DNA from 2 places in the Hydrogenophaga sp. L310 genome. Region 2 is predicted to be linked to the other one. Evidence: predicted binding sites of a transcription regulator. Region 2 holds the regulator's gene; the other holds the start of a gene.
The links. The regulator HrcA, encoded in region 2, represses chaperone genes, less so after heat shock. The targets are predictions, from matches to a motif close to TTAGCACTCNNNNNNNNNGAGTGCTAA.

Region 1 (9,779 bases), on a different contig from region 2:
CGGTTCAGCCAGCGCCCGATGCGCCGCGGTTGCACCAGGTGGCGCACGAACAGCAGCCCGGCCACCGCCGCCAGCGGCATCAGCACAAACTCGGCCGCGCCGTTCCAGCGCGCGAAATCGGGCCACAGGAACTGCCCCCCCACCCCCAGCGAGGCGGCCAGCGAGAGCCCCAGCAGCGTGATGTAGATCGCGTAGGCGGCGAAGCTGCTGTCGCGGAACACCAGCGCGTTGGCCACCGCCACGACGACGAGCAGCAAGGTCATGCCGAAATAGGCGCCCAGCATGAACTGCTGCAGGATGCGCTGCTCGCGCAACTGGTCGTGGCTGTGGATGAACAGCTCGCCCGAGAACGGCACGCGCGCGTGTTCGATGCGCACCCAGTAGGCCACCGGCGCATCGCTGCGCGGGGCCAGCTTGAACACGGGATAGCGGTCGGGAGACGCCCAGGCGCTGACTGGCAAACGGTCGCCTGCGTGCTGCTCAAGCCAGCTGCCGTCGGCGTTGCGGTGGAACAGGCTGACGCGGTCGGTGCCCGAGCGCGCCAGCTCCAGCTCCCAGTGCGAGCGGTTGTCCTGGCTCCAGGCGGTGAAGCCGATCCAGAGCGCGGCCTTGCCTTCCAGCCGCAGGCGGTGTTGCCACGCACGCAAGCCGAAAGGCAGATCGGCCTGGCGCTGCTCCACGTCCTGCACCGTGAGCTGGCCTCCAGGGTCCACCCACCAGGCACTGCGCTGGGCCAGGGACACGCTTTTCATGGAGCCGTCGAGGACCACCGGGGGCAGGCCGGAGGGGGTGGTGGCGGGCACGGCGAATGCGCTGCCGCACAGCGACAGCGTCAGCCAGAGCAGCCACGCCATGAAATGGCGCGCGGGTGTTTGCAAAGGGGTGCGGGTGTGCGGGGCGGGTGCCCGGGCCACCGGATTCGTGTCAAGCATCCCCCGATTCTGTCGCCACGGGTTGCGGGACGAGCGGTCATAGTTGGCACCGGGGGCCATTGCCTGCGGGTTGTGACCTGTTTGTGACACCCGCAGATGTGAAAAAGCCCCAGCCGGCGTGGTGCCGTCTGGGGCCTGGGCGCAGCACTGGACCGGTTTAGGCGAAGGCGGCCAGCGCCTTGCGCATCTTCTTCATGGCCGCGACCTCGATCTGGCGCACGCGCTCGGCGCTCACACCGTATTCGGCCGCCAGCTCGTGCAGCGTCATGCCGCCCGAGCCGTCGTCGTTCACCTTGAGCCAGCGCTCGGTCACGATGCGGCGCGAGCGCTCGTCCAGCTCGCTCATGGCGGTGGCAATGCCTTCCGTGGCCAGCACGTCGCGCTGCGCCGACTCGATCATCGCCGTGGGTTCGTGGGTGGCGTCGGCCAGATAGGCAATGGGACCGAAGCCGTCTTCGCCATCGTCGCCCGGGCTCGGGTCCAGCACCACGTCACCACCCGAAAGCCGTGTTTCCATTTCACGCACTTCGGCGGGCTTGACCTTCAGGTCGCGAGCGACCACGTCCACCTCGCCGTCCGAAAACGCCTCGCGGTGCGTGTCGCCGTCCAGCGCCTCGGCGCGGAAGCCCTGTTTCATCGAGCGCAGGTTGAAAAACAGCTTGCGCTGGGCCTTGGTCGTGGCCACCTTGACCATGCGCCAGTTCTTCAGGATGTATTCGTGGATCTCGGCCTTGATCCAGTGCATGGCGTAGCTCACCAGACGCACGCCCTGTTCGGGGTCGAAGCGCTTGACCGCCTTCATCAGGCCGACGTTGCCTTCCTGGATCAGGTCACCATGTGGCAGGCCGTAGCCCAGGTACTGGCGGGCGATCGACACCACCAGCCGCAGGTGCGACATCACCAGTTGCCCGGCAGCGTCGATATCGTTGTGGTCGCGCAGGCGGCGCGCGGCGCCCTGTTCCTCGTCCAGCGTCAGCAGTGGCATGCGGTTGACGGCCGAAATGTAGGCATCCAGGTTGCCCAGCGCAGGCAGCGTCAGCGAACGGCTCGCCCATGGGCTGGACACAGCCAGTGTGCTGGACGGCAAGGCCGCGGGTGCAAGTAGTGCAGTGGTCATGTAGAAGAACCCTCCTAAGGTCGGTCTTTTATAAATACTAGCACTCACTAAGAGGGAGTGCTAATTGAATAGTTCCATGACCCTGATGCAAAGAACCACTCGGACGCTGAAGGCAACTCGAACATCTGCCACCTGCTTTTGTGAGTGGTTTATAAGTTATTGATTTAAAATGACTTTTTCCGTTTTCAGTGTTACCGGGAAAGTCTGAAACGGCGGGGCCACCGGCGATACCCTTGGCAGGGGGTGTCGAGTGGTCCCTATCCTGGCGACGGCAGCGCCAGCAGCAACAGGAGGAAGTTTGCTGACGAGTCTTCCCTGCCGGCAGTGCCATGCAGCTGGCGAATGACGCCGGCTTGTGGCAACAACTGCAACTCGCAGGTCTCGGGTACGGCGCCATTCCGCGCCCGCGCGAGCATCTCTTGCAATTGTTCGACGCTGGCCGCCGACAGGAAGCTGGCGAGCGGACGACCCAACAATTCATTGCTCGCGGCGCCGAGCAGCCGGGCGCCCGCCAAGTTGGTTTCGCACAGCACGGTGGCCTCGTCGATGATCAGGTACGCTGCGGGCGCATGTTCGAAGAGGGTTGTCTGGCGGATCAAGGCGCTTTCCAGCTCGATTCTGGAACGGCGAAGTTCTTCGTCCTGCATCTCCACTTCGACCTGGTGGACCTGGAGTTCGTGCAGCAACGCAAGGGCATCGCCTGCCGTGGAGGGCGAGGACGCGAGCTTGAACAACACAGCCATCGCCTCCGATGTGCTGGCGCGCGAGAGATCGCTTCGGATCCCGTCCGTCAACTGGGTCGTCGCCCGCTCGCGCAAGCTCGTCAGATAGGAAGAGGTTTCAACAAGTTGTGACATGAATACTTCCGAAAGGTGATGTCTCGACAGGGTGTCTGCACTCTACTCCTTGCGTAGGCGCGCTTCGAGTTTTTTGGCCGCGGTGATATCGATCAGCGTGATCACCACCCCCTGGATGGTGTCGGCGAGCGTTCGATAGGGTTTGATTCGCACCAGAAACCACAATCCATCAGAGGTCGTGATCTCTTTCTCGGTCAAATTCAGTGTCTTGAGTGTTTGTCGGGCATCTTCATTGAGCGTGGGGTAGTTGAGCGTGCTGGCCAGATCGGTCAGAGGCCGGCCAATGTCGCCTTCGCGAAGGTGGAAGATGCGCGTGACCTGCTCGGTATATCGACGTACATTCAAGGCGCTGTCAAGGAACAGCGTGGCGATGTCCGTGCTGTTGAGCAGGTTTTGCATGTCGCTCTGCGCCAGAGCGAGGTCGTCCAGTTTCGTCTGCAGCTCCTGGTTCAGCGTCTGAAGCTCCTCGTTCATCGACTGCGATTCTTCCTTGGAGGTGGTCAGCTCTTCGTTGGCCGACTGAAGCTCCTCGTTGGTGGACTGCAACTCCTCATTGGCCGCCTGCAGCGCTTCCGCGGAAGCGCCCATCTCCTGGCGCAAGGCGTGGATCTCGTCCTTGCAGCGCTTCAGTTCTTCGACCATGTGCGGGTCTGGCACACCCTCCGCGGTCCTGCGCCGGCGCTTGGCTGTGGGTGGCGCAAACACCTCGCGAAAGACGATCATGACCAGGCCAGCCAGCGAATGAGGCTCCTGCATCACCTTGACGGTCACATCCAGTGAGGTCTGGACAGGCTCTTCGCCCAGCCGAAGACCGCGCACCTCCACGCTGCCCTTTTCTTGAATGGCTTGTCGCAGCGCTGCCGCAATCTGCGTCCGGATGGTGGGACGGGCCATCACATGGATGTTCCAGTTGGCTTTTCCGGACGCTGGCTCCAGGTACTTGCCTACGCTGCCATTGATGTAGACAACGTCGCCCTGGTCGTTGACGAGCACGGCGGCGGGGGAAAACTCATGAAGCAGCACTTGCTCGGCATGGGTCTGCAGATTGGCGGGAAGCACGGTCGAAGGGGACACCTTGAACTCCTGGGGAAGCCGGTTCGTCGCCCGGCGAGGGCTGGTAGGAAAGTACACCGAGCCAGCGTTGAGTGGATTTTCCGTGCGCCAATAAAGCCGGGACTTCTGATCGATCGGCGTGAAAAGCGCATGCGATTTCCCGATGGTCTCCGAGCCCCCCAGCAACAGCGCACCGCCAGCGCGCAAGCTGTAGCTGAAAAGGGGCATCAGGCGACTTTGCAGCGTCGCATTGAAATAGATCATCAGATTTCGGCACAAGAGCAGGTCCAGCCGGGTAAACGGCGGGTCGAGAATCACATCGTGCTGCGCGAACAGCACCATTTCCCGAATCTCGTTGTTGATCAGGAACCCGCTGCCCTGAGCCGTGAAAAACCGGGCCAACCGGGTCGAATCGACCTCGTCCGCGATACGCTGCGGATAGTGGCCTCGGCGGGCTGCGTTGATCGCATCGGGGCTCAGGTCGGTGGCGAAGATCTGCAGTGAACAACGCTCCGCGCCAGCGATCGCTGCAACCGCTTCCTTGAAGATCATGGCCAGGGAGAAAGCCTCTTCGCCCGTGGAGCAGCCCACCACCCAGGCCCGCAAGGCGGTTTCCGGCGTACAGCGCGCCAGCAGCGTGGGCATGACAACGTCCTTGAGTGCCTGCCAGACCGATGGATCGCGGAAGAAACTGGTCACGCCAATGAGCATCTCCTTGAAAAGCAGGTCCAGCTCCTGCGGGTTCTCCCTCACGAACTGTTCATACGCCTCATGGGTGCTCAAGCCGTGTACGCCCAGGCGTCGCTGGATGCGTCGGCGCAGCGTGCTGGGTTTGTAGTCCGAGAGGTCGTGTTTGCTGCGCTCTTTCAGCAAACGCAAGATCGCTCCCAGCGCTTGCGCACCGGCGTCATCATTGCCCTCGGGCAACGAGGGAATGCCGTTCTTTTCTTCGATGACGCGAATGATGCGATCGGGCAAATCGGAGGCCAGGCCGATGATATCGACGCAACCTGCGGCGATGGCACTCTGGGGCATGGAGTCGAACTGCGCCGACTCAGGCAACTGCGCCAGCGTCAAACCGCCCTGCGACTTGATGGCCTGCAAACCCAGGGTACCGTCTGACCCCATGCCGGACAGCACCACGCCAATCGACTGTTCTCCCTGGTCGCGTGCGAGCGATGAAAAAAACAGATCGATGGGCAGTCTCATGCCCCGGGGCTGAACCGGTTCTTCCAGGTGCAACAGTCCCCCCGCCACCGTCAGCTCCTTGTTCGGCGGAATCACGTAGACGACGTCCGGTTCAAGGCGCATCGTGTCGGTCGCCTCCAGCACCGGCATGGCCGTTGAGCGCTGCAAAAGTTCAACGAGCATCGCTTTCTGCGTGGGATCCAGATGCTGGACAACGACGTAGGCCAGACCGCTCGACAGTGGGACATGCGCCAGGAATTGCTCGAGCACGGCCAGTCCCCCGGCCGACGCGCCCAGACCCACGGCACGAACCGCACTTGAAGAGCGTGCACCGATGTCGTGGCTGGGGGGGTGGCTCATGCCCGATTATCGGGTGGCGACCCTCCGTCTCCGGTCACATTCAACCTCGAGTCGGGCGAGCCATGGAAAACGGGCCGCGAGGGTCCGTTGTTCCTGGCATGTTGGCGGAGAGGTTTTCCGTACGTCCTTGACGTGCACCTGAACACCGTGTGGCGTCGAGCAAAGAACGCCCCGACGTTCCCCAAGCCCATAGAGCTGGGGAACAGGTGCACTCGATTTTTAATGTGCGACGTCCGGGCATTCTTGAATGGGGTCGCCGCATGAGCACCCACCAGAAAGCACAAAGCCCGATACCGGCCACCAACCTGCAGGAGCAAGCCATGCCCAAAATGCAACAAAATGTTTGGTACATTCATCGGGGTGGCTGTTCGAACGCTGTCCGACGTTGCCGAGGCGCTGCGGCGGGTCGGGTTTCGCTGGCACCATCGGCCACCGGATGCATCTGTCGCGTTCGACACACCCGCTGCAATGGGCGTGGAGCGCCACCCTTCGCCGAGCTTCGCTCCCCCGTTTCTTTGGGCCGGGTGGCAAATCAAGGTGTGTTCTCAAAAAATGAAAGAAATGGCAATGAAAAAAATCCTGTCCGCGCTGGCAATCGGCTGCGTTTCCCTGTTCGTTTCCGCGCCTGCGCTCGCGGAGAACCTCGACTTCACCCTGGTCAACAAGACAGGCTATGTCATCAGTGAGGTCCATGTTTCCTCCGCGGCGTCCAACGCCTGGGAGGAAGACGTCATGGGACAAGATTTGCTCGACAACGGCGAGAGCGTCGACATCGAATTCGAGAAGGGTTCCAAGGGCTGCAAATGGGACCTGAAGGTCACCTATGACGACGAGGAGGAGGCTGTGTGGAAAGGTTTCGATCTGTGCTCGATATCCGAAGTCTCCCTTCGCTATGACCGCAAGAAGGGCCGGACCTGGGCCAACGTCAAATAAATCGAACGTGCGTTGGACACAGCATGGCGGCCCTGCGGGGCCGCCTTTTCGTTGACGGCAGCGTCAATCCACAACGTGGATCGCCCGTCAGGCGCCGGCAGGGCTGCGGTGTCCGCGGTGCCGACCCCGCAGCATGTTCCGGATCAGCGCGATTCGACAGGATGGGCAGCGGGGTGGGTTGCACAGCAAAAACGGGCCTTGAGGGCCCGTTTTTCATGGTGTGCTGGCGGAGACGGTGAGATTCGAACTCACGGACCCTTGCGGGTCGGCAGTTTTCAAGACTGCTGGTTTAAACCACTCACCCACGTCTCCGGATGCGGTTGTCGCGAGCAGGATTTTAGCCTGTGGCCCGCCTGATCGCGGCCCATCGAGCGGGAATCAGGTCGCGGCCGCTTCGCTGGCCGGGTTTTCCTGGCGCAGCATGCCGCGGGTTTCGATGAAACGCACCACCTCGTCCACGCCGTCCAGCGTTTTCAGGTTGGTCATGACCCAGGGGCGGCGCGCGCTGTCGGGGCGCATGCGCGCGGTGTCGGCCTTCATCACCTCCAGGTCGGCGCCCACGTGCGGGGCCAGATCGGTCTTGTTGATGACGAAGAGGTCGCTCTTGGTGATGCCGGGGCCGCCCTTGCGCGGTATTTTTTCGCCCGCGGCGACGTCGATCACGTAGATGGTGAGGTCGCTCAGTTCGGGGCTGAAGGTCGCGGCGAGGTTGTCGCCGCCGGACTCGATGAACACGATGTCGGCGTCGGGGTGTTCCGCCAGCATGCGGTCGATCGCTTCGAGGTTGATGGAGCAGTCTTCGCGGATGGCGGTGTGCGGACAGCCGCCGGTCTCCACACCCATGATGCGGTCCGCCGGCAGCGCGCCGCTGACGGTCAGCAGGCGCTGGTCTTCCTTGGTGTAGATGTCGTTGGTGATGGCGATCAGGTCGTAGCGCTCTCGCATGGCCTTGCACAGCATCTCCAGCAGCGTGGTCTTGCCGGAACCGACAGGCCCGCCAATGCCCACGCGCAGCGGGGGCAGGTGTTTGGTGCGGTTCGGGATGTGGTGCAGGGCGCTCATGGGGTGTACCTTGGTGGGGGCTTCGACAAGCTCAGCCTGAACGGGGAAAGTCAGGACCGGAAGAGTCTGGAGTATTGGGTTTCGTGGCGGGCCGAGTGGATGGCGAGCAGGGGCGTGAAGGCTTGGCGTTCGCTGTCTTCCAGCGCCATGGCGTGGCCCACGGCGACCGGGATCTCGCGCGCCAGCCGCGCCAGCATGCGCTGGCCCGCGCTCTGGCCCAGCGGCACGGACTTGATGGCGGCCTGCACCATGTTCTCGGCCCAGCCGAAGGCAAAGCCGATCAGGCTGTCGCGCACACTGGTGTCGGCGCTGGCCGCTGCGCAGGCCATGGCCACGGGGTAGCTGGCGGGGCTGAGCCTGGCCGACTGCAGGCGCTCAAACACGCCCGCGCCGAGTTCGCCCAGGCAACGCGCCCACTCCAGCATCGAGCGGCCCATCTGTTCGGTCTGCAGGCGGAACTCGTGTGTTTCCCGGGTTTGCAGCACCCAGGCGTTGAGCGCCTGGATGCGGGCCAGATCGCCGGTGCGCCAGGCGGGAATGGCCTGCGCGACAACAGCCAGATCGGCGCGCGCCAGGCCCAGGTGCAACTGGTCGATGAGCCATTGCGCGGCACTGGCTTCGTCGCTCACCAGCCCGGCGTCCACGGCGGCTTCCAGACCTTCGGAGTAGGAGAAGCCACCCACTGGCAGGGCCGGCGAGGCCAGCCACAGGATCTGCAGCAGGCCGGCGGTCGAGCTCGGCGATGAGGCGGTGCCGGCCTCAGCCGTGCTCATGTCCTGCCGCGTGGTCGTGTCCGTGGGCATGGTGCCCGTGCCCGTGCGCGTGGCCGGCGTGGCCATGGTCGTGTGTCCGACCGCCATGGGCATGGCCGTGCCCGCTGGCGTGTTGTACGTAGGCGCCGCCCTCGGGTTCGAAGGGTTCGCGGGTTTCCACCACCGTGAGGTGCATGGCGCGCAGCATGTCGGCCAGCACGTGATCGGGTTCGATCTTGAGGTGGTCGGGCTGCAATTCGATGGGCACGTGGCGGTTGCCCAGGTGGTAGGCGGCGCGCATGAGGTCGAAGGCGCCGTCGTGCGTGTGGCCGTGGTGGTGGTCGGTGCAGGCGGTGATGCGCAGCACGGTTTGCGGCGCAGCGACCACGCGGATGAGTGAGCCATCCTGGGTGATCAGCACATCGCCGCCGCGCACCACGGTGCCGCGCGGCAGGAAAACGCCCACGTTGCGGCCGTCGGACGCGGTGGCGTCAAAACGGCTCTTCTGGCGCACATCCCAATCCAGTTCGATGTGCGCGGCACGGCGCACCAACACCGGGGCGAGGCCCTGGGCCTGGGGGATGAGCTTGGAAGCTTGAAGCATGAATGGCAGAGGTCGGGATGGTCAGAACAGGAAGTATCGCTGCGCCATCGGAAGTTGGCTGGCGGGCTCGCAGGTCAGCAGCACGCCGTCGGCGCGCACGGTGTAGCGCTGCGGGTCGATCTCCATCTTCGGCAGGTAGCTGTTGTGCACCATGCTCGCCTTGGTGACGCTGCGGCAGTTCTGCACCGCCACGGTGGCTTTCTGCAGGCCGTAGCGTTCGCCCACGCCCGCGCGCAGGCCGGCCTGCGAAACAAAGGTGAGGCTGCCCTTGGCGAGTGCGCCGCCGAAGGCGCCGAACTGCGGCCGGTAGTGCACCGGCTGCGGCGTCGGGATGGAGGCGTTGGGGTCGCCCATGGCGGCCAGCGCGATGCTGCCGCCCTTCAGGACCAGGGCGGGCTTGACGCCGAAGAAGGCGGGTTTCCAGACCACCAGGTCGGCCCATTTGCCCACCTCCAGCGAACCGATGATGTGCGACATGCCGTGTGCAATCGCTGGGTTGATGGTGTATTTGGCGATGTAGCGCTTGACGCGGAAGTTGTCGTTGCGGCTGCTGTCTTCGGGCAACGAGCCGCGCTGGCTTTTCATCTTGTCGGCCGTCTGCCAGGTGCGGATCACCACCTCGCCCACGCGGCCCATGGCCTGGCTGTCGCTGCTCATGATGCTGATCGCGCCCAGGTCGTGCAGGATGTCCTCGGCGGCTATCGTCTCGCGGCGGATGCGGCTTTCGGCGAAGGCCAGGTCTTCGGGGATGGCCGCGTCCAGGTGGTGGCAGACCATCAGCATGTCGACGTGTTCGTCGAGCGTGTTGACGGTGTAGGGCATGGTCGGGTTGGTCGAGGAGGGCAGGAAGTTGGCCTCGCCGACCACGCGGATGATGTCGGGCGCGTGGCCGCCGCCCGCGCCTTCGGTGTGGAAGGCGCA
Region 2 (9,779 bases):
ACTCGACGTCGCCCCCGAAGGGCTCGACGCGGTGATGCCCGCTGTGGTGGACCAGGTGGCGCTGGCCCGCCTGTACGGTGAACCGCTGTTCACCCTGCCGCGCGATCTGTACATCCCGCCGGATGCGCTGCAGGTCTTTCTCGAAGCTTTCGAGGGCCCGCTGGACCTGCTGCTTTACCTGATCCGCAAGCAGAACTTCAACATCCTCGACATCCCGATGGCCGCGGTGACGCGCCAGTACCTGAGCTACGTGGACGAGATCCGCGCCAGCAACCTGGAGCTGGCGGCCGAATACCTGCTGATGGCCGCGATGCTGATCGAGATCAAGTCACGCATGCTGCTGCCGCCCAGAAAGACGGCCGAGGGCGAAGAAGCCGAAGACCCGCGTGCCGAGCTGGTGCGCCGCCTGCTCGAATACGAGCAGATGAAACTGGCCGGCCAGCGGCTGGCCGAGATGCCGCAATACGGCCGCGATTTCCTGCGTGCGCAGGTTTTTGTCGAGCAGGCGCTGGCACCGCGTTTTCCGGACGTGCATGTGCTCGACCTGCAAAGCGCCTGGCGCGACATCCTCAAACGCGCCAAGCTGGTCCAGCACCACAAGATCAGCCGCGAAGAGCTCTCGGTGCGCGAACACATGAGCATCGTGCTGCGCCGCCTGCAGGGCAAGAAGTTCGTCGAATTCGGCGAACTCTTTGACCCGTCCAGGGGCCAGCAGGTGCTGGTGGTGACCTTCATTGCCATGCTGGAGCTGGCCAAGGAAACCTTGATCGAATTGACCCAGGCCGAGGCGTTTGCCCCGATTTACGTGCGCCTGGCCTACACCCCGAATCCATGACCACCCATTCCTTTGACGTCCTCATCATCGGCAGCGGCCTGGCCGGTCTCACGGCCGCCCTGCGCCTGGCGCCCACCCACCGCGTGGCGGTGGTGACCAAGCGCGGCATCTCCGACGGCTCCAGCAACTGGGCCCAGGGCGGCATCGCCGCCGTGCTGGCCGAAGGCGACAGCTACGCCTCGCACGTGGACGACACCCTGGTCGCAGGCGCCGGCCTCTGCGATCTCGAAGCCACCCGCTTCACGGTGGAAAACGCACCGGCCGCCATCGCCTGGCTGCAGGAACTGGGCGTTCCCTTCTCCACCGAAAACGGCGCCCTGCACCTCACCCGCGAGGGCGGCCACAGCCACCGCCGCATCGTGCACGCCACCGACGCCACGGGCGCGGCCGTGCAGACCACGCTGAGCCAGCTGGCCCGATCCACCTCCGGCATCACATTCTTCGAGAACCACATGCTGGTCGACCTGATCACCGACAGCAAACTGCCTGACCACAAGCCCGGCGCAGCCCCCATGCGCTGCCATGGGGCCTACGTGCTCGATGTGGACCGCGACGAGGTCGAAACCTTCAGCGCGCCACACACCATCCTGGCCACTGGCGGCGCGGGCAAGGTCTACCTCTACACCACCAACCCCGACACCGCCACCGGCGACGGCATCGCCGCCGCCTGGCGCGCCGGCTGCCGGGTGGGCAACATGGAATTCATCCAGTTCCACCCCACCTGCCTCTACCACCCACACGCGAAGAGCTTCCTCATCACCGAAGCCGTGCGCGGCGAAGGCGGACAGCTCAAACTGCCACCGCGGCTGGGCAGCCACCGCTTCATGCCCGACCACGATCCGCGCGCCGAACTGGCCCCGCGCGATGTGGTGGCCCGGGCCATCGACTTCGAGATGAAGAAACACGGTCTGGACTGCGTGCACCTGGACATCTCGCACCACAGCCCCGAGTTCCTGCAGGAACACTTCCCGAACATCCTGGCCCGCTGCGCCGAACTCGGCATCGACATCACGAAGGAGCCGATCCCGGTGGTGCCCGCCGCGCACTACACCTGTGGCGGCGTGGTCACCGACCTCGAAGGTCACACGGACCTCAGCGGCCTGTACGCCGTGGGCGAAACCACCTGCACCGGCCTGCACGGCGCCAACCGCCTGGCCAGCAACTCGCTGGTGGAATGCATGGTGTTCGCCCAGGCAGCCGTGGGCGCGATACGGGCGGCCGACGCACCGCAGCCTCCCGAACTGCCGCAGTGGGACGAAAGCCGCGTCACCGACGCCGACGAACAGGTGGTGATTTCACACAACTGGGACGAACTGCGCCGTTTCATGTGGGACTACGTCGGCATCGTGCGCACCGACAAACGCCTGGAGCGCGCAGCGCACCGCATCACGCTGTTGCAGCGCGAAATCCACGAGTTCTATTCGCAGTTCCACGTCACGCGCGACCTGCTCGAACTGCGCAACCTGGTGCAGGTGGCCGACCTGATCGTCATGTCGGCCATGATGCGGCACGAAAGCCGCGGCCTGCACTTCAGCCGCGACTACCCGGACCTGCTGCCCGAAGCCAAGCCGACCATCCTGGTGCCTCCGGCACGGTGAAACGGCGCCCAAGGACCGCGAATCGCGCTCAAGTGCACCCATCTGGAGCTATGCAGGCGTTGCAGCCAGCGCCGGCGCGGTTCTCGCGCTAAAGTAGGGGGATGCCCACCACCGCCGATCCGGACACCGTGAAGTCGACCTCCGCACAGGCCCATCCCGCGGCCAGTGCGGCTGCGGCCAGCTTTGCTGTGTTGGTCGGCAAGCTGGACTACCTGAGCGCGCCCGAGATCGAAAGCGTCCGTCAGGCCTACCGGTTTGCCGACGAAGCCCACCTGGGCCAGATGCGCAAGAACGGTGACCCGTACATCACCCATCCGATCGCGGTGGCCGCCCAGTGCGCCGAATGGAAGCTCGATGCCCAGGCCCTGATGGCCGCGCTGATGCACGATGCCATCGAAGACTGCGGCGTCACCAAAGAGGACCTGGTGGAACGGTTTGGTGCTCCGGTGGCCGATCTGGTCGACGGACTGACCAAGCTCGAAAAGCTGGAGTTCGACACCCGCGAACAGAACCAGGCGGAGTCGTTCCGCAAGATGCTGCTGGCCATGGCCAAGGATGTGCGCGTCATCCTGATCAAGCTGGCCGACCGCACGCACAACATGCGCACCATGGGCGACATGCCGCGCAGCAAATGGAAGCGCATCAGCAGCGAAACGCTGGAGATCTACGCTCCGATCGCGCACCGCCTGGGCCTGAATTTCACCTACCGCGAACTGCAGGACCTGGCCTTCCGCTTCCTGCATCCGTGGCGTTACGAGATCCTGTCCAAGGCGCTGAACAAATCGCGCAACCGCCGCAAGGACCTGATCGCCCGGGTCCAGGGTGAAGTGGAGACCGCGTTCCGGAAGTTCGGGCTTTCCGTGCGCACCATGGGCCGCGAGAAAACGCTCTACTCCGTCTACCGCAAGATGGACAGCAAACACCTGTCGTTTTCTCAGGTGACCGACATCTACGGCTTTCGCATCGTCGTACCCGAACTCAGCGACTGCTACACCGGCATGGGTGTGTTGCACCAGCTCTACAAACCGCTGCCTGGCAAGTTCCGCGACTACGTGGCCATCCCCAAGGTCAACGGCTACCAGTCGCTGCACACCACGCTGATCGGTCCGTTCGGCACCAACATCGAATTCCAGCTGCGCACCCACGCCATGGACGTGGTCGCCGAATCCGGTGTGGCCGCGCACTGGCTTTACAAGGCCAGCGAACCCAACAGCGACACCTCGCAACGCCTGGGCACGCAGTGGCTGCAGTCCTTGCTCGACATCCAGCAGGAAACCCACGACGCCAGCGAGTTCTGGGACCACATCAAGATCGACCTGTTCCCGGACGCGGTCTATGTGTTCACCCCCAAGAGCAAGATCATGGCACTGCCCCGGGGGGCGACGGTGATGGACTTCGCCTATGCGATCCACAGCGACGTCGGCAACAGGACCGTTGCGGCCCGGATCAACAGCGAACAGCGGCCGCTTCGCACAGAGTTGAACAACGGCGACATCGTCGAGATCATCACCAGCGAAACCGCCGAGCCCAACCCGGCCTGGCTCTCGTTCGTGAAGACCGGGCGGGCGCGCTCCAAGATCCGCCACCACCTCAAGACCCTGGCGCAGGATAAGTCGAACGAGCTGGGCGAGCGCATGCTGGGTCAGGCCCTGAGATCGGAAGGCATCGCCACCCTGCCAACCGAAGACGGCCCCTACAAAACCACCTGGGAAAAACTGCTGCGCTTCACCGGCAACAAGACACGCAGCGAGCTCCTGTCGGACATTGGAATGGGCAAGCGCATTGCCAGCATGGTGGGCAAGAAACTCGCGGTGCTGTTGTCTGAAACCGGCCTCAAGCCCGACGCCCTGCTGATCAGCACCGAACGCTACGCCAGCGGAGAGGACGAATCGGTCTCCCAGGGCGTGGTCAGCCTGGACGGCAGCGAAGGCCTTTCGGTGCAATACGCCTCGTGCTGCAAACCCATTCCAGGCGACCGCATCGTGGGCTATCTGGGGCGAGGCGAAGGTCTGACGGTGCACGCCGAGGACTGCCCCACGGGCAGGCGCCTGCTCTCGCGTGACAGCGAGCGTTTCCTGCAGGTGGAGTGGGCCGACGAACCGGTGCGCCCCTTCGAAACCATGGTGGTCGTCACCGTGACCAACGGCAAAGGCGTGCTGGCGCGCGTGGCTTCGGCCATCGCTGCGGTCGAAGCCGACATCACCCACGTGGATATGGGCGACGAACCGGCCCAGACAGCCACCGACATCCGCTTCTCGGTCTCGGTGCGCGACCGCCAGCACCTGGCCGACGTGATACGCAGCCTGAAGCGAACCACCTCGGTCCTCAAGGCCCAGCGTTTCAAGCCCGCCAAGCCCTGACAGCCTGGCAGGTTTTTCAAGGCGCCGTGGGCGCCACCGGGTAGTCCACCGACAGGATCTCAATCTCCTGTGCACCGCCAGGGACCACCAGACGCACCACGTCGCCCACACGGGCCTTGAGCAGGGCCCGGGCCACCGGGGAAACCCAGCTGATCTGGCCTTGGGCGCTGTCGGCCTCATCGACACCCAGAATGGTGACGCTGGTTTCAGCGCCAGACCCGTCGGCATAGCAGACCGTGGCACCAAAAAACACCTGGTCACCCCCGTGGTGCATCGACGCGTCAACCACCTCGGCAATCTCCAGGCGCTGGGTCAGAAAGCGGATGCGGCGGTCGATCTCGCGCAAGCGCTTCTTGCCATAGAGGTAGTCGCCGTTTTCGGAGCGGTCGCCGTTGCTGGCCGCCCAGTGCACGATCTCCACGATCCTGGGGCGTTCGTCGTCGATCAGGGCGAAGAGTTCGTTGCGCAGGCGCTCGTAGCCGGCGCGCGTGATGTAGTTGATGCCTGAAGGTGCGGATGGTGGCGGTGCAACAGCACCATCTTCATCACCGTCGGCATCGGACTCGCGGGTGAAGGCCTTGCTCATGATTGCCGGGCTCCTGGACGATGGACGCGACAGAAACGAAAAAGCCTGCAGCTTTTGGCTGCAGGCTTTCCATTTGGTGCGGCTGGCAGGAATTGAACCCACGACCCCTTGGTTCGTAGCCAAGTACTCTATCCAGCTGAGCTACAGCCGCTAAGCTTTGAATTATAGCACGGGTTTTCTGGTAGGCCGTGTTGGACTTGAACCAACGACCAAAGGATTATGAGTCCTCTGCTCTAACCAACTGAGCTAACGGCCCGCAAGGCGACGATTGTAGGGGCAGCGACCGTGGCGCCAGCGGGCTTCAGCCCTGTTTGCCGTGGCTCAGGGCGTTGCTCACCAGCTTGGCCGTCACGTCGACGATCTGGATCATGCGGTCGTAGGGCATGCGCTGTGGTCCGATCACGCCCAGTGTGCCCACCACCTGGCCATCCACCTCGTAGGGTGCGGTGACCACCGACAGGGCTTCGAATGGCACCACCTGGCTCTCGCCACCGATGTAGATGCGCACCCCATCGGCCTGCGCCGATACGTCGAGCAGGCGGATGAGCTGGGTCTTCTGTTCGAACAGGTCGAACATCCGCCGCAGGTTGCCCATGTCGCTGGAAAATTCGCTCACCGAAAGCAGGTTCCGCTCACCGGATACCACCACCTCGTCCTGTTCACCCGTGGCGTCCTCGCCGATGTTCACTGCGGCCTGCATGAGCGAGGCGATCTCGCCCCGCAGCGCATCCACCTCGACTTTCAGGCGCGCGCGCACCTCCTCCATCGTCAGCCCCGAGTAGTGGGCATTGAGGAAGTTGGCCGCCTCCTGCAGCTGGGTCTGGGTGAAGTTCACCTGCGTGTGGATGATGCGGTTCTGCACATCGCCATCGGGCGACACCAGGATCACCAGCACACGGCGCTCGGACAGGCTCAGGAATTCGATGTGCCGGAACACCGAGGCGCGCCGCGGCGCCATCACGACGCCCACAAAGTGCGACAGGCTGGACAACATCTGGGCCGCGTTGCTGATGACGCGCTGGGGCTGCCCGGCTTCGATGCCGTGCGTCCCCATGTCGCTCACCGGTGAGAACCCTTCCCGCCGCACCGTGAGCATCGTGTCCACAAACAGCCGGTAGCCCCGCGCCGTGGGAATGCGGCCCGCCGAGGTGTGCGGACTCGCGATGAGACCCAGTTCTTCCAGGTCGCTCATGACGTTGCGGATGGTGGCCGGCGAAAGCTCCAGCCCCGCTGCCTTGGCCAGCGTTCGCGAACCCACGGGCTGCCCGTCGGCGATGTATCGCTCGACAAGAGCCTTGAGCAACAGTTTGGCGCGGTCATCCAGCATGGCAGCCATTCTAAGGAGGCGCAGCGCCCGAACACGGAACGGTGGGTTTTGTACACAACAACTGTATTCACTGGCACACGAATTGCTGAGCAGATCGAAAGGCCATTCGTGCCAGCGGTTCGTGCACCAAGGGCGTCCAGACGCCCACCCTTGGTGCAGCGAGTGGCCACGGATCCGTCGAGGCAGCGAAGTGCCCCCGTGACGCTCCGCTATCGCCGGCCGGATGGCTTTTGTCGTGTCCCCACCCTGTTGTTCATCTGGAGAAAATTCATGAAGTCTGCTTTCAAACCTCTGGCCCTCGGCTCTGCCGTTTTCCTGACCGCACTCGGTGCGCAGGCCCAGAGTTCCGTTTCGGTCTACGGCCTGCTCGACCTCAGCATGGGCTCGACCAAGGCCCCGGGTGGCGCATCGGTCAAGTCTGTTGACAGCGGAAAAATGACCACCAGCTATTTCGGCTTTGGCGGCAAGGAAGATCTGGGCGGCGGCCTGTCGGCGGTATTCAAGCTGGAGAGCTTCATGCGCGCCAACACCGGCGCCCAGGGACGGTTCGACGGAGACCCCGCCTTCTCACGTTCGGCCAACGTCGGTCTGTCCCACCAGGACTACGGCACGTTGACCTTCGGGCGCAACACCACCGCGCTGTTCGTTTCCACACTCATGTACAACGCCTTTGGCGACTCCTTCGGCTACTCCCCCAGCATCCGCCACTACTTCACCAGCGGCACCACCACCGGTGACACCGGCTGGAGCGACTCCTTCGCCTACGCCAGCCCGACGTTCGGCGGCGTGCGTTTTGGTGTCTCGGGTGCGAACAAGAACAGCGGCTCCACCGTCAGCAACGGCGGCAACTGGAGTGCCAACGTGGGTTACGGCGCTGGCCCCGTGTCGGCATCGCTGGTCGTGCAGCGCGTGAAGAAAGACGGCGCCAGCCCGGTGGCCGACACCCGCACCACCCAGCTCGGCGGTTCTTACGACTTCGGCGTGGTCAAGGCCTTCGCCCAGTACGGCGAAGTCGAAAACCTGAGCACCCCCAACACCTACAAGATCAGCGGTCTGGGCGCACGCTTCCCCATCGGCACAGGGGCCCTGCTGGCGCAATGGGGCCAGATCAGCCCCGAGACCGGCGCGGATCGCAAAACCCTGTCGTTCGGCTATGTGCACTCGCTGTCCAAGCGGACCGAGGTGTACGCCGTGGGCATGAGCGACAAGGTGGAAGGCCTGTCCAGCGGCTCGGGTTACTCCCTGGGTGTCCGTCACCGCTTCTGATGCGATCGGGGCGTTGGGCACCCCCTCTGGAACAGGGCTGTCCGGGCTGGCATGCGCCGTCCGGACAGTTCCAGTTTGTCGGTCGCGCACCGGAACGCACCCCCACGTGCAGTGCGGCTGAATCACAAGGGTTTTCAGGCGGGTCGGTGCCTTGCGGCTATGTTGTAATTTGGGCATGAGTCTGCCGCCCGACACCCGCTCCGCACCCGCCCCTGCCGTGCGAACCCTGCGTTTTTCGCATGTGGCCATCATCGGCAAATACCAGGCCCCGGGCTCGCGCGACGTGGTGGACGAAGTCGCCCATTTCCTGCACGACGAAGGCTGTGACGTTTCCCTGGAACGTGAAACCGCGCTGAACACCGGCCTGCTGCAATACCCTGCCCTGGACGTGCCCGACATCGGCCACGCCTGTGATCTGGCACTGGTGGTCGGTGGCGACGGCACCATGCTGGGCATCGGACGTCAGCTTGCGCGCTATGGCGTGCCGCTCGTTGGCATCAACCAGGGACGCCTGGGTTTCATCACCGACATTCCCTTTGGCAGCTACCGGGACAAGCTGCGTGCCATCCTGCATGGCGAGTTCGAAGAAGACCCGCGCGCGCTGATCGCGGCCAGGGTCTGGCGCGATGGCCAATGCGTGTTCGAGGCCACCGCGCTCAACGACGTGGTGGTCAACCGCGGTGGTGTGGCCAGCATGATCGAGCTGCGCGTGGAGGTGGACGGCCATTTCGTGGCCAACCAGCGCGCCGACGGCCTGATCATCGCCACCTCGACGGGCTCCACCGCCTATTCGCTGTCGGCCGGCGGGCCGCTGCTGCACCCGGCCATTGGCGGCTGGGTGATGGTGCCGATCGCGCCGCACACGTTGTCCAACCGCCCCATCGTGCTGCCGGCCCAATGCGAAATCGCGGTCGAGATCGTGTCGGGCAAAGACGCCAGTGCCAATTTCGACATGCAATCCCTCACCAGTCTGCTGCACGGGGACCGCATCGTGGTGCGGCGCTCCGAGCACACGCTGCGCCTGCTGCACCCGGTGGGCTGGAGTTACTTCGACACGCTGCGCAAGAAGCTGCACTGGAACGAAGGCGGCTGAATACCGGTCAAAATACGACCGCTTCATCCACCGTTGCTCCTCTCCCTTTCACGCCCATGAGCCTCAGACGCATCGTTTTGCGCGACTTCGTCATCGTGCAGTCGCTCGACCTCGAACTCGAATCGAGTTTCAGCGTGCTCACGGGCGAGACCGGCGCCGGCAAGTCCATCCTGATCGACGCCCTGCAGCTGGCACTGGGTGCGCGGGCCGACAGCGGCGTGGTGCGCGAAGGCGCTGCGCGGTGCGAGATTGCCGCTGAATTTGATCTGCCGCCCCATCTGGCGCCCTGGCTGGAAGAACAAGGTTTCACTCGCGAAGACAGCCTGCTGGTGCGGCGCACCGTGGATGCCGATGGCCGCAGCCGCGCCTGGATCAACGGCAGCGCCGCCACCATGGCGCAACTCAAGGCCCTGGCCAGCGACCTCGTGGACATCCATGGGCAGCACGCCTGGCAAAGCCTGACCCGGTCCGATGCGGTGCGGGCCCTGCTCGACGGCTATGCCGGCATCGACACCACAGCCGCCACCCAGGCGTGGACCCAGTGGCGGTTGCGCCGCAAGGCACTGGAAACGGCCACCGAACGCCAGAGCACCCTGCACCAGGAAAGCGAACGGCTGGCCTGGCAGATTGCCGAGCTCGACAAGCTCCAGCCCGCCGACGGTGAATGGGAAGAGCTCAACAGCCAGCACAGCCGGCTGGCCAATGCCCAGGCCT

Region 1: a site for HrcA is predicted at 2,087-2,113, ahead of rpoH (RNA polymerase sigma factor RpoH). Genes of this name have one in related genera too.

Annotation. Positions count from the first base shown of each region.
Region 1 covers NZ_JBVPZA010000003.1:356,708-366,486, forward strand. The annotation lists gene AC0GNO_RS08405 (sensor domain-containing diguanylate cyclase) at 1-932, opposite strand, end outside; gene rpoH (RNA polymerase sigma factor RpoH) at 1,090-2,049, opposite strand; gene AC0GNO_RS08415 (PAS domain S-box protein) at 2,307-2,906, opposite strand; gene AC0GNO_RS08420 (chemotaxis protein CheB) at 2,949-5,507, opposite strand; gene AC0GNO_RS08425 (hypothetical protein) at 5,847-6,440, shown strand; tRNA gene AC0GNO_RS08430 (tRNA-Ser) at 6,665-6,752, opposite strand; gene ureG (urease accessory protein UreG) at 6,819-7,502, opposite strand; gene AC0GNO_RS08440 (urease accessory protein UreF) at 7,553-8,275, opposite strand; gene ureE (urease accessory protein UreE) at 8,262-8,858, opposite strand; gene ureC (urease subunit alpha) at 8,880-9,779, opposite strand, start outside.
Region 2 covers NZ_JBVPZA010000004.1:75,594-85,372, forward strand. The annotation lists gene AC0GNO_RS08960 (segregation and condensation protein A) at 1-835, shown strand, start outside; gene nadB (L-aspartate oxidase) at 832-2,433, shown strand; gene AC0GNO_RS08970 (RelA/SpoT family protein) at 2,535-4,793, shown strand; gene greB (transcription elongation factor GreB) at 4,810-5,379, opposite strand; tRNA gene AC0GNO_RS08980 (tRNA-Arg) at 5,454-5,530, opposite strand; tRNA gene AC0GNO_RS08985 (tRNA-Ile) at 5,559-5,635, opposite strand; gene hrcA (heat-inducible transcriptional repressor HrcA) at 5,681-6,706, opposite strand; gene AC0GNO_RS08995 (porin) at 6,977-7,972, shown strand; gene AC0GNO_RS09000 (NAD kinase) at 8,148-9,065, shown strand; gene recN (DNA repair protein RecN) at 9,122-9,779, shown strand, end outside.